DNA from 3 places in the Carnobacterium mobile DSM 4848 genome. Region 1 is predicted to be linked to each of the others. Evidence: predicted binding sites of a transcription regulator. Region 1 holds the regulator's gene; each other region holds the start of a gene.
What was found. The regulator NrdR, encoded in region 1, represses ribonucleotide reductase genes. The targets are predictions, from matches to a motif close to ACACNATATATNGTGT.
Positions count from the first base shown of each region.

Region 2: the regulator NrdR is predicted to act here: its motif matches at 2,311-2,326, upstream of BR87_RS07190 (vitamin B12-dependent ribonucleotide reductase).
Region 3: the regulator NrdR is predicted to act here: its motif matches at 1,723-1,738, upstream of nrdH (glutaredoxin-like protein NrdH).

Region 1 covers NZ_JQMR01000001.1:914,787-919,533, forward strand. The annotation lists gene dnaI (primosomal protein DnaI) at 82-1,008, opposite strand; gene BR87_RS04155 (replication initiation and membrane attachment family protein) at 1,011-2,450, opposite strand; gene nrdR (transcriptional regulator NrdR) at 2,479-2,958, opposite strand; gene coaE (dephospho-CoA kinase) at 3,148-3,750, opposite strand; gene mutM (DNA-formamidopyrimidine glycosylase) at 3,781-4,611, opposite strand; gene polA (DNA polymerase I) at 4,649-4,747, opposite strand, start outside.
Region 2 covers NZ_JQMR01000001.1:1,509,178-1,513,924, forward strand. The annotation lists gene BR87_RS07175 (BlaI/MecI/CopY family transcriptional regulator) at 193-558, shown strand; gene BR87_RS07180 (M56 family metallopeptidase) at 562-1,695, shown strand; gene BR87_RS07185 (hypothetical protein) at 1,747-1,974, shown strand; gene BR87_RS07190 (vitamin B12-dependent ribonucleotide reductase) at 2,432-4,747, shown strand, end outside.
Region 3 covers NZ_JQMR01000001.1:320,692-325,438, forward strand. The annotation lists gene BR87_RS01460 (MerR family transcriptional regulator) at 282-674, shown strand; gene BR87_RS01465 (hypothetical protein) at 810-1,070, shown strand; tRNA gene BR87_RS01470 (tRNA-Arg) at 1,353-1,426, opposite strand; gene nrdH (glutaredoxin-like protein NrdH) at 1,899-2,132, shown strand; gene nrdI (class Ib ribonucleoside-diphosphate reductase assembly flavoprotein NrdI) at 2,129-2,494, shown strand; gene nrdE (class 1b ribonucleoside-diphosphate reductase subunit alpha) at 2,487-4,664, shown strand; gene nrdF (class 1b ribonucleoside-diphosphate reductase subunit beta) at 4,682-4,747, shown strand, end outside.

The DNA.
Region 1 (4,747 bases):
TATTAAATCATTTCCGTCACAAAAATTCAAGTAAAAAATAGCATTCTTATTGCTTTTGCTTAAATTCATAGCTGCACTGCCTTAAGACAATCGACGGTTTTTGCCCGTCATTTTGATTTCTTTAGATAAATAACGAATACGTTCCATGATACGTTGGGCTTTCAACGGCTCATCTTCTCCACGTTGAGTAACTCTTAAATGTTCTTCGCCTAATTGTTTCATATCGAAATTAGAAGAAAAGAATGTGGGTAATTGTTCTTGCATCCGATACTGCAAAATAACTCCAAGCACATCATCCCTTATCCAGCTTGACATTGAGTCTGCTCCAATATCATCCAACATTAAAATAGGTGCTTTTTTGACAGCATCTAATTTTTCTCCTGTTGAATTCTGTCCAATTGCTTGCTTCATTTCAACTGCAAAAGAAGGAAAGTGCATCAAAGTGGAAGGATAGCCTTTTTCAGCAAGCTCATGCGCGATGGCACCCAATAAGAAAGATTTCCCCACTCCAAATGATCCTTGTAAATACAGTCCCTGATGAAAGGATTTTGGGCTCTGCAAATAATCTGAAATAAAATCATATGCAGCTGTAATAGCTGTTGCTCGCTCATCAGTTAAATAAAAACGTTCGAAGGTCGCTGTACGAACATCTTTTGGCATATCCATCGAATGAATGCGGTTTTTAATAGCCTGTTCTTTTTGCTTCGCAATCAATTCAGCTGTCGGTACATAAGCAACATCAATAAAGTGATAATTCATGATCAATTCCGGTTGGTATCCTGGAGCCATCATCCCTGCTTTTTCCTGATACTTTTTCTTTTCGTTGACGAACTCATACAATTTTGCATAGCTTTTTACAATCGCTTCTTCATTCAATAGCTCTTGATTCTTTTCAATAAATTGCTGAACATCCTGATCATTCAAGACTTCTTGGATCAATTTTTTATATTGGTCAGATAAGTTTCGTTCTTTAAGCATTTTAGTTAGACTTTTACCGATATCTTCCAATTTCAATCACCTTCTTTTCCGAAACTTTGGATTTGTTTTAAGCGGTCCATAAAAGCTTGTTTCTCAGCTTCGCTCATTGGTTTTTCAGCTTTAGCGCTATTGTCTTCTTTCGCCCATTCTGGAAGAGTTTCTTTTCTAGTCGTTGTCTTTTTCCCGTAGCTAGTTGATTTTTGGTTGGTATACTGTTTTCTTTCTGCTTGCTTCTTCTTTTCAGCATTTTCTTGGTACATCGTTTTAACTTTTTGAAGTGCCATTTCTGGTGAAACAACTTTATTTTGAGCCCAATCATTGGATATTTTATAAGCTAAAGCTTTTTCAAAAATAGGGTTATTCCTTACAACTAAGATATAATGGATCAATATGTTAACAACTGAAGCAGGTAAATTAGCTTTTTGCACTATTTCTTCTAATGCCCATTCTTCATTTTTTGTTACATAGCCGCCTTTTTGGTCTTTAATCGAAGTCATAAAATCAAACGGACTAATTTCTTCGCTCACTTCAACAATAGTGATTTCATTCTCTGTTAGCCCTTGTTGTTTTAAAACACTTTTGCGGTTTCTTTGTTGTTTTTGTTCGTTTTGAATATCTTTTTCTACTACATCATGCAGCTGAACCTTCTTTTGAGCGCGTGCGTGATAATCGCGGTAAACGTTATTCTTCAGCTTTCGTTCATCAATCATCCCTGTATTCATGTCGCTGGCTTCTAAAACATAACGCTGCATATCTAACTCATTCACTCCGTACATTGTATGCAACACTAAGATCGTTGCTTCAAGCTCTTTTGAGATAGCGGAGCGGCTAACATAGTGGCTGTTTAAACCCGTATAAAAAAACTTAAAATCAAACGTTTGGTTTTCGATTACAGGTCCAGCAGCTGAGTCGTTGCCAATTAATTCAACTGGCTCTTTTAGTAATGCCTTTTCTTGTTTAAGCAGGTTTCCATCAAACTGATAGACATCCAAAAAGGATTTGGTAACTTCTTTATAGTTTTCTTTCTCCAATGGAGCCGTTACAAATCGATTTCGTAATTTACGAAATTTCCGTTCTCCAACCGCTTCAAAAAGAAGCAAACTCAATAAGTCATCTTTGAAAAAAGTTGCACTTGAATGAGGGGCAACTAATTCATATACATACAACTTTTCTGGTTCAGTTTTCAGATAGGTTTTTAACAACCCAATAGCTTCTAATTTAATTCTCGCTTGATACAGTTCTGGAATCCCTACGCTTAAAAGTGTCAACAATTCCGAATGAAGTATTCCTTCACTCCAATAAGACTCTTCATCAATCTCAGTCCACAACGTCATGTAAAGACTATAGGCTGTTGCTCCTATCAAAGGTTGATATAAAAAAGTCAATATTTTTTGGTCTATATCCGAAAGCAAGGCATTTTGTCGAACCATGAATCCATCTTTCGGACTCAAATTTTTCCAAGGATAGTTCAAATGCCATCACACCTTTCTTCTACTTCCTCTAATCCGTTTCAGCTTTTTTTTCAGATTTCTTTTTTTCTAACTCTTGTAATTCTGTCAAGAAAACACTCATATCCTTGAACTGACGGTAAACACTAGCAAAACGAATATAAGCAACGTCATCCACTTCTGCTAGTTTTTCCATAATGTATTCACCAATGATCGCTGATGATATTTCATTTTCCCCTAAACTCCGAATTTTATTCTCCACTTCATCGACTATTTTTTCAACTTGTTCTACTGAAACTGGGCGCTTTTCACATGATCGGATAATGCCGCGCAGCATTTTCCCACGATTGAATTCTTCTCGTGTGCCATTTTTTTTAATTACTAACAGTGGCGCTTGTTCAACTCGTTCAAATGTTGTAAATCGGAAGTTACACGCTTCACATTCTCTTCTTCTACGAATAGCACGCCCATCATCTGCAGGACGACTATCGACAACTCTAGAACCATTATTTTGACAGCGTGGACATTGCACTACTCATCATCCTTTTTTTATGATTTTTCTTGAAATTATCACACTCATAACCATTATACTTTTATTATACCACAGGTCTTACAGAGGCGAAACACCTGAAATAACTGCATTTGCTAGCTAAAGCTAAAAAAAGAATGAGCGGATATTCTACTCATTCTTTTTAACACTATTTTATATAACAGCAACCATTCAGTTTATTTGATCCATTTGCTGCAGCCATTTTTCCAGCTGCTCTACTGTTTCTTGGATGGTTCCATTATTGTCAATCACTACATCTGCCTGTTTTATTTTTTTCGCCAAAGGAAGTTGGGCTGCTATTTTCTGGACAGCCATCTCGCGTGTAATGTGATCGCGCTGCATCAACCGAGCTATCTGTATCTCTTCTGTCACAGCAACTACCATCACTTGATCTACTTCTGTTAAATAATTTTTTTCAAACAATAAAGGAATATCTAACACAAGCAACGGGGGGTGTTGTTGCAGATACTCTTCTTTTTGGGTAAGTATCCAGTTACGAATCTGTTTTTCTAATAAGCCATTCAATTTTTCTAATTTTATGGGATCAGTAAATACAATTTCTCCTAGTTTTTTTCGATTTAATGTCCCATCGGAATGAAGTATTTCTTTTCCAAAATAACGTGCAATCGATTTTAACCCTTCTGTTCCAGGTTCTACTACTACCCTGGCTCCAATATCAGCATCAATAACGGGTATTCCTCGGCTTTTAAAAAACTTACAGACAGTTGATTTTCCTGTTGCAATGCTTCCTGTCAAACCAATCACAACTGTCATTCATTCCCTTCCTTTCTTTGGTTCATTTTCTTAAGCTAGTTGTTGACAATTAGGGCAAATGTGAGTACCTCTTTGCGCTACTTTTAATTTTTGGATCGGCGTTCCACACAGGATGCAAGGTTCATTTGTTTTTCCATAAACATGCAATTCCACTTGAAAACTTCCTGCTTCTCCTAAAGCATTTTTATAGGTTCTGATTGTTGTTCCCCCTGCTGCTACAGCATTGCCCAACACTTGTATAATGGCTTGGTGTAACTGTTGCATTTCTTTCAAGCTCAATGTATCAGCTCCTCTAAGAGGATGAATGTTAGCTTTAAAAAGTGCTTCATCTACATAGATATTGCCTAAACCGGCCACTACTTTTTGATCTAATAAAAGAGGTTTAATAGCGCGCTTTTTTTGTTGCAGTGTTTTTTGAAATTCTGCTAAAACAAATGTTTCTGGCAACGGTTCTGGCCCTAAAGTTTTAAGCCCAGCTACATTATTTTGTTCACCTAAAGGAACAAGTGTCATACGTCCAAACTTTCGAACATCAAGATACCGTAGATCACGGCCATCTTTCAAATGAAAAATCACATGAGTGTGTTTTTTTAAGGGTGTCTGAGTAGGAACGACTTCGTATTTGCCTTCCATTCTTAAATGTGAAACCATTGCCCACTGTTCGAAAAGAAAAATTAAATACTTGCCTCTTCGTTCAATATCAACGAGTGTTTCATCGATTAGGTACTCTGAGAATTCTTGACTACGTATGTCACCTGAAATAATGCGATCCCAGTATACATCTACTCCTGTTATGATGCTGCCTTTAACAAGTTGGACGAGACCTTTTTTAACTGTTTCAACTTCTGGTAACTCTGGCACGCGTTCTGCATCTCCTTTTTAATATGTTTTAACTTGATTATTTAGATTCATACCAATTATCGCCGTAATTACTATCAACTTTTAAAGGGACATTTAATTCAACCGCTTCTTCCATAACTTCAGTAACTAATTTCTC
Region 2 (4,747 bases), 590 kb from region 1:
CAATATGATAAACCTAAGTTTATAAAATCAATAAATATGCAACCGATTACAAAAACAGTTTATAATTAAATCAGCTTTTTGTCAACATAAAAATACCAATACATTATAAAAATAACGTATTGGTATTTTTAAAGAAATGGAGTAAAATAAAGCAAAAGTATTCTATACTATTTTGGAGGTGCTCATATTAAAATTAAAGGATTTACTAAACGAGAAAAAGAAATTATGGACATTTTTTGGAACTCTGACTTTCCACTTAACGTATCGGACATTGAAAAGGTTAATCCAAGTTTAAGTAAAAATACCATTCAATCCATCGTTCGTAAATTAAATAAAAGAAATATCATTAGTGTCGATAAAATTGACTATAGCGGAACAGTACTTGCACGATACTACAAACCAACTATCTCTCAAGAAGAATACTTGATATCTGAATTATCTAATGATTCTCTTAGTAATTTATTTGCGACTTTCATAGATAAAGAAGCAACTCAAGAAGAATTAAATGAACTTGAACAACTGATTAAAGAAAAAAAGCAACAGACAAAGGATGTCTAAAACATGCATTATTCATTTTCTTCTCTGCTTATCTCATTATCCTTAGTTTCTATTATTGTCCTTCTTATTCAATACTTACTATCTAATAAACAGATATATAAAGTCATTAGAATTGATTTTATTTTGATCTTAACGTTAGTTGTATTATTAAGATTGATTTTCCCCTTGGAAAGTGATTGGACACTAACTTTAAAATCAACAACTGTTTTACCAACGTTATATGAATTTTTCGAAAGAAAAATTCAATTGTTCCATTTTGCTAATCTTACGTATTTCTCTACTCTGATTATGATATGGATACTCGGAAGTGTATTTTTACTTGTCAAATTGATTTTCCGATACTCAAAAATTAATTGTTTTATCTATACAATGGAAGATCAAACAAACTTGTACGCTAGTAAAAGGATTCATGCCTTTAAAAAGCTTGATCAAATGAATGTTAAAATTTACTCAAGTAACAATATTACTACCCCCATGATTTATGGGTTCAAAGAATTTAAACTTCTTTTACCGAATATTGATTTTACTGATGATGAGTTGGAATATATTTTTCTACATGAGGTCCAGCATGCTCAAAATCAAGATATTTTGATTAAATTAGTCTTGGAGATACTGGTAAGTGTCTATTGGTGGTTTTTACCTATTTATATTTTGAGAAAACAGATTCAATTAGTACTTGAAATAAGAGTTGATTCTCAGGTCACAAAGAGCATACGGAAACAGAACTATTTTGATTACCTTGAAAGTTTGATTAGTGTTAACCATGAGCTCGTAAAACAGAAAGCTACAGCAACGTCTTTAGAAAACCAGCTGGCTTCTTTTACCTTTATTGAAACAAATACTTTAAAAAGAAGAATCGAATTTATGATCGAAGGGTATGAAAAACAGTCTACCAAACCAATATTCTTGGTCCTAATATCACTCATTCTCTTAATAGCTTCATCAATTATTTTAGAACCTTATAGAATTGATGAAGTTTCAAAAAATGAAAGCACAGAAATAGTTGATTCTTCTGATACTTATATTCTCAAGAAAAAGACAGGTGAATTTAGACTATTCATTACAAACCAAGACATGGGCGTTATAGATGATGTGAATGACAACTCATTGAATGGGATTCCAATTATTGAAGAATAAGAAAGGAACTTTAGAATGAAAAAACTAGTTTTGCCTATCGTAAGTTTACTAATGTGGTTAATATTTGCAAATATTCAAGTGGATGCTTCCGAATTGCCAAATACTGTTACAACTAATCATAGTGTCGTATCGTATTCTCTATCGGATGACAACAATGGTCATATTACACCATTAGCAAATATCACAGGCTGGCGGTTTAAGAATATTAATGGGCATGCATACAAACGGCTATATGATTATACAGCCCAAAAATGGATTGGAAATTGGATAAAAGTCTAGATACTCAAATAAAAAATATGAGCTGAATCAACCATCCTTTTTCCCAAAAACAAAAAAATATTAACTTGCTTTTTCGGTGGTAGAAAACCTTTATTATAATGGGTTTCTACCACCGATTTTTATTTAAGAAGATAAAAGCATAATATAGTTTTTACTTTTTGACGATTTTAGGCATCTTTTTTAACTATTTTCTACTCTAGACTCAACACCTTAGTGACCTACATAAGGTAAACAAACATTCAGAAAAATTATAAAAAATTTTAATGCTAAAAGTGCTTGTCTTCTCAACATTTCACAAACAAATCATAATTATTCCAGAACTTCAAGAGTGATTTAATACTACATATGGTGTACAATAAATTCGAAACAACACTATATGGTATAAAAAATAAAAAAACAACTCTATTACATACTATTTAACAAAGCTTAACTAACACGAGGAGTGATTGATGTGGTAATGAACGTATCGACCGATGCAACAGTAAATATCAATAAGTTAAATGAGGATATTCAAGTTTTCCCCCAAGTTCATCCAATTACAGCAGACATGTCGCTAACACATATGGGGGTTTCGCGTCTTGTTATGCTGGATCGCTATGCTTTTAAAGATACTTCCAAAGTGACTCTTTCTGTTGGAGATTTAGTTGTATTAACAGTCAAGCCTGATCCTAGCTACCCAACTCGCGGTACAGGCTTTGTAACTCAAATTAATTATGAAAACCATACTGCTCAAATTTTGATAGAAGAAGAATATCGTGGGACTATTGAAAATCCAAGTGAACAAGAAACAGGGATAGTCACTCGTGATTTAGATGCTATTGAGAAACCGTTAGAAATTTATTACGAGCAGATCGCAAAACGCAATGCAACGGGGCTGGCGGCAGTTGAAAAAACAGCTGAACAGCGTGAAGCTTCTTATCATCGCTTTTACAATGAATTGGCGAAGTTGAACTTTATTCCTGCTGGTCGCGTTTTGTACGGTGCAGGTTCGGATACTGAAGTCACATATTTCAATTGTTATGTGATGCCTTTTGTTCCTGATTCACGTGGCGGAATTTCAGATCATCGTAAAAAGATCATGGAAATCATGAGTCGCGGTGGTGGTGTCGGAACAAACGGTTCTACTTTACGCCCGCGCAATTCATTGGTTCGCGGTGTAAACGGTAAGTCATCGGGTTCTGTTTCTTGGTTAGACGATATCGCACAATTGACTCATTTAGTTGAACAAGGTGGCAGTCGTCGTGGTGCTCAAATGATTATGCTGTCTGATTGGCATCCAGATATCATTGAATTCATTATTTCTAAAATGCAAAATCCACGGATCCTTCGTTATTTGATTGAAAATACAGAAGATGCCCAAATCAAAAAATTGGCTTCTGAAAAATTAAAATTTACGCCTTTTACTGAGCGTGAATCAGCTATGTACCAAAATATCTTAAATTATAAAAATATGCCGGGTACTGGTGGATTTGATCAGGCTACTTTACAAGAAGTTGAAGATAAAGTCCGAACCGGCGGAACATATGGAGTTCATCATCCCGACTTCTTATCAGGCGCCAATATCTCTATTTGCTTAACCGATGACTTTATGCAAGCTGTTGAAAATGACGAAGAGTATGCCCTGCGTTTCCCGGCTGTTGAATCTTATAATGAAGCTGAAATGGCTTTTTATGATGCTTATTGGACAGAAGTCGGCGATGTTCGCGAATGGGAAGCCAGCGGTCGTGCAGTCCGGACTTACCGGAAGATCAAAGCTCGCGAACTATGGAATTTGATCAACATCTGTGCCACTTACTCTGCTGAACCGGGCATTTTCTTTATTGACAATGCCAATAAAATGACAAATGCAACAGCTTATGGACAAAAAGTAGTCGCAACAAATCCTTGCGGCGAACAACCATTAGCTCCTTATTCGGTTTGTAATTTAGCTGCGATTAATTTAGCTGAAATGGCGGATAAGGATGCCGAGACCGTCGACTTTGCTAAATTAAAACAAACCGTTAAAACCGGTGTGCGGATGCAAGACAATGTGATTGATGCAACCCCATACTTTTTAGAAGACAATGAAAAACAAGCATTAGGCGAACGCCGGGTTGGTCTTGGCATTATGGGATTAGCTGATTTACTGATTTATACCGGAAAAGAATATGGCTCTCCTGAAGGAAATAAATTAGTCGATCAAGTATTTGAAGCTATTGCTGTCACCGCTTATGAAACATCCATTGAATTAGCTAAAGAAAAATGCAGCTTTCCGTTCTTGATTGGTAAAACAGAGGAAGAAACAGCTCAATTACGCAAAAACTTCATCAATACTGGATACATGAAGCAAATGCCAGAACACATCCGTCAAGATATTTTGACCTATGGTATTCGCAATTCTCACTTGCTGACCGTTGCTCCAACAGGTTCAACTGGTACGATGGTTGGGGTATCAACTGGATTGGAACCTTACTTCTCTTTCAGTTACTTCAGAAGTGGTCGTTTGGGCAAATTTATTGAAGTTAAAGCTGCGATTCTAGAAGACTATTTAAGCCGGCATCCAGAAGCTGATCCGGACAATTTACCGAGTCAATTTGTTTCAGCGATGAGTTTGGCACCGGAAGCACATGTCGACGTCCAATGTGTTATCCAACGGTGGGTAGACAGTTCAATTTCTAAAACCGTTAATGCTCCTCGCGGCTATAGCGTGGAACAAGTTCAAAGTATCTATGAACGCTTATATAAAGGCGGTGCAAAAGGCGGAACGGTCTACGTTGACGGTAGTCGTGATTCT
Region 3 (4,747 bases), 590 kb from region 1:
TTCAATGTCTAGTGCTCAGTCCCTCAAACAGTGCTACTTTCCAAAATTTCTTTCGAGTCAGAGTGAGCTTGTCCCGCTTTTCTTAAGTTTGATGAAGCAAATAAAATGATTTATTCCAAAATGATTGGTCTAGATTCAAGACAATAAGATTTTAGTAAAAAAAGCCAGTATATATTAATTCAAAACGGCAATGTGAGATGATATGACATTTAGTATAAGTATTTGTTGACACTTTAAAAGAACCTTGCTATTCTATAAAAGTAATGAAGAGGAGGACTGAAATGAAAGAAAAAGAGCTTCGTCGTTCAATGGCTGTTTTCACAATTGGTACAGTCATGAAATTGACCGATTTAACAGCACGGCAAATCCGCTACTATGAGGAACAAGAGTTGATTCAACCTGAACGAAATGAAGGAAATAGAAGAATGTTTTCTTTAAATGACGTTGATGTGCTTCTTGAAATTAAAGATTTCTTATCTGAAGGAATCAATATGGCCGGGATTAAACATATTTATGAAATGAAAAAATTAAATCCTGTTGATTTAGAACAAAAAAATACCACTGCTATGACAGATGAAGATGTCAGACGTATTTTGCATTCAGAATTTTTATCTATTAGTGGATTAAACACCAAAAATACTAATCAGTTTATTGACCCTAATCAGCTATATTAAAATTGTACGAAGTTTGTGCTGATCGAATAGAGCAAATGGGTTCAGCTGCTCTATTTTGTTTTTAAGTGCTACAAATTGAAACCCTTTTCAAGAATTGGTATAATTATGTTACTAAATAAAAGAGGAGAGATGACATTGGATCAAGAAGAATTGAGAAATGAAATCCTATCTATTTATAAGAGTAACGATGGAATAAAAGAAAAAATTGATGGCCTTAAAGGTACTTTTGAAGATGGCGATATAATAGACGTAGTGGAACAGTTGTATGATGAAGGCGTATTGGCTGTTAAAGCAGACAAAGGTTCAGGAAAAGAAGCTTTTCTGTCTAGAGGAGACTCTGATAGCGAAGTAGTTACATTTTGGCCTGAGTCATTAGAATACCAAGAAAAAGCATAAAATTTTTATTTTAAAAAAGAAACCTGTCCACTTGTTGGGTTAGGCTTCTTTTAATCTTTTAATGTATTTTTATTAATAAAAATGAGTATTCATTACTTTGGTTGAAAATAAAGATGAGAAAAAGATAACGGTATTTTATTCCGAAACTATGGCAAGTTTATTATCAAAACCAATAAAAGGAACAAAAAAACAAAAAAAGAAAACACCTTTCAAAAATAGCGGCATATAGCCATTTTTGAGAGGTGTTTCTATTTTTAAACAAAAAACATAAAACCTAAATTACGTCTCAGGAGAGGTTCGAACTCCCGACCGTCCGCTTAGAAGGCGGATGCTCTATCCAGCTGAGCTACTGAGACATCTCTTAGCAACAGAATTTATTATATGGGAGAATGAATAAAAAGTCAATGCTATTTTTACATTTGTCTTTTGAAAGTATGTACTTTTTTCACAAAACCAATTTATTTGTGTTTTTTAACTTAACTGAACCTCTTTGGTCTAAAGGACAAAAAAAGCGTGTTTTTAAGTTTTACCTATCAGAATTGTGAAATAGAGGAAATATTTTTCTAAAGAAGCATTGTGAAAAAACGAAAGAAAAGTAGAGAAGAATAGAGACAAATAAGGTTTTTAAGTGCTTTTTTCTCTTTCACAAGTCATACTATATATAGTATGACTTAGCTTGTGAATATAAAAATTAGTCTATATATGGTGTATGTTATGATTGTAAAAAGACAAGATGTTGTGTAGTATATTAAGAGTAGAAGGAAGCTGCTCTTAGGTAAAGTGTCAGCAGCTTTAATACCAATAGTTTAAATCAAAGGAGTAATGAGAATGGACAATAAAACAATAGTGGTTTATTCAAAACCCAACTGTATGCAATGCAATTTTACTAAAAAATATCTAGACGATAAGGGTGTTGAGTACGTTACTAAAGATATTTTTGAATCAGAAGCTGCATTAGAAGAAGTAAAAGAGTTAGGGTTCAGTTCAGTGCCAGTCATTACAATTGAAGGACAAGAAGCGTTCAACGGGTTCCGCCCAGACTTGTTGGATCAATTAGTATGAAAGTAGTTTATTTGTCTTTAACCGGACAAACTAGAAAATTTGTACAAAAATTAGATATGGATTTGTTGGAAATCACCCCAACGAATCCATATCTTTCAATTCATGAACCCTTTATTGTAGTTGTTCCCACTTATGAGGTAGAAGCAACTGAAATCATAAATGATTTTATTGAGACTGGAGAAAATCAAAATTACTTTAAAGGAGTCGCTGGCGGCGGCAATCTGAACTTCGGAAATTTATTTGTTTTTACAGCTAAAGATTTAGCAAAAGAATATAACGTTCCCTTATTGCATACATTTGAATTTCAAGGAAATGATGAAGATGTGCAAAAATTAAAGAAAGCGGTGAAAGACCTTGGATAAACCCGTATTAGCAACTAAACCAAAAGAGGTTACTTATTTTAAATTGAATAATGAATTGAACCGTCCTGTCAATGGCTCTATCCCTCTTAACAAAGACCGTGAAGCAGTTCGTGCTTACTTTTTAGAATATGTTAATCCCAATACAGTCTTCTTTTACACATTAGACGAAAAATTGAATTATTTAATAGCAGAAGATTATATTGAAGAAGAGTTTTTAAACCAATACGATCGTTCATTTATTAAAGAATTATTTGAAGATATCTATAGCCGGAAGTTTCGTTTCCGTTCATTTATGTCAGCTTTTAAATTTTATACACAATATGCTCTACGTACGAATGATGGGGAACGTTTTTTGGAACGTTACGAAGATCGAATCGTATTCAATGCTTTGTATTTAGCTGATGGCGATAAAGAATTAGCACGTACCATTGCTGATGAAATTGTTAATCAGCGGTATCAACCGGCTACGCCAACGTTTCTAAATGCAGGACGTAAACGGCGTGGTGAGCTGGTTTCGTGTTTCTTGATACAAGCAACCGATGATATGAACAGCATTGGACGCGTAGTCAATAGTGCGCTTCAATTGTCGCGTATTGGCGGAGGAGTTGGCGTCAACTTATCAAACCTGCGAGCTGCTGGCGATCCAATCAAGCAAATAGAAAATGCCTCAAGCGGCGTTATTCCAGTTATGAAATTATTGGAAGATAGTTTCAGCTATTCAAATCAATTGGGACAACGTAATGGTGCCGGAGCAGTTTATTTAAATGTTTTCCATCCAGATATTGTTTCTTTTTTATCTACAAAAAAAGAAAATGCTGATGAAAAAATTCGGGTTAAAACACTATCTCTTGGTTTAGTTGTACCAGACAAGTTTTATGAGCTAGCAGCTCATGATGAGCAAATGTACTTATTCAGTCCTTATGATGTTGAACGCATTTACGGCAGACCGTTTGCGTATGTAGACATCACTGAAGAGTACGACAATATGGTTAACAATGAAGAAATTCGTAAATCTAAGATCAGTGCGCGTGAGTTAGAAAACGAAATTTCTAAATTACAACAAGAATCTGGTTACCCGTATATCATTAATATTGACACCGCTAACCGTGAAAATCCCGTTTATGGAACGATTACGATGAGTAACTTGTGTAGTGAAATCTTGCAGATCCAAGAACCTTCGCTGATCAATGATGACCAAACTTATGAGGTGCTAGGCACCGATATCAGCTGTAATCTAGGTTCTACGAACATTGTCAACTTAATGAAATCTCCTGATTTTGGTAAGTCTGTCGATACTATGGTACGTGCTTTGACAATGGTAACAGACCAATCCAGTATTGAAGCAGTTCCATCAGTCAAACATGGAAACGACAAATACCATACTATTGGGCTTGGAGCAATGGGTTTGCATACCTTTTTAGCTTTGAATCAAATCGAGTATGGTTCACCAGAATCGATTGAATTTACGGATGCGTATTTTATGATGTTGAACTACTACACGCTGGTTGCTAGTAACCGCATAGCTCGCGAACGCGGAATAACTTTTCATAATTTTAAAAAATCAAAGTATGCTACTGGCGAGTATTTCGATAACTATACTGAGAAAGACCACGACTTTTCAAGCAATAAAGTAGCAAGTTTATTTGAAAATCTTGCTGTGCCTACAAAAGAAAATTGGAAAGAGTTGAAAGAAGCGGTTATGCAAGACGGTTTGTATCACCAAAATCGCTTAGCCATAGCTCCAACTGGATCTATCAGCTATGTTAATGAAACTTCGGCTAGTTTGCATCCGATTACCCGTTTGATTGAAGAACGACAAGAAAAGAAAACCGGTAAAACCTATTACCCAGCACCATTCTTATCTAATGAAACATTGCCCTATTATACTTCCGCTTACGATATCGATATGCGCCGTGTAATTGATGTATACGCAGCAGCACAAAAACATATTGACCAAGGGATGAGCTTGACACTCTTTATGCGCTCAGATCTCCCAGAAGGTATGTACGAATGGAAAGAGGGCCGGACAACTAAACAAACGACTCGTGACCTAAATATTTTACGTCATTATGCGTGGCGTAAAGGAATCAAATCTCTTTACTACATTCGTACATTTACGGAAAATTCAGAAGAAATAGGTTCAAATGCTTGCGAAAGTTGCAGTATTTAAGAAGGGTGAATGTAAATATGACAAAACAATACGATGCAATAAATTGGAATAAAATAGAAGATATGATCGATAAATTAACATGG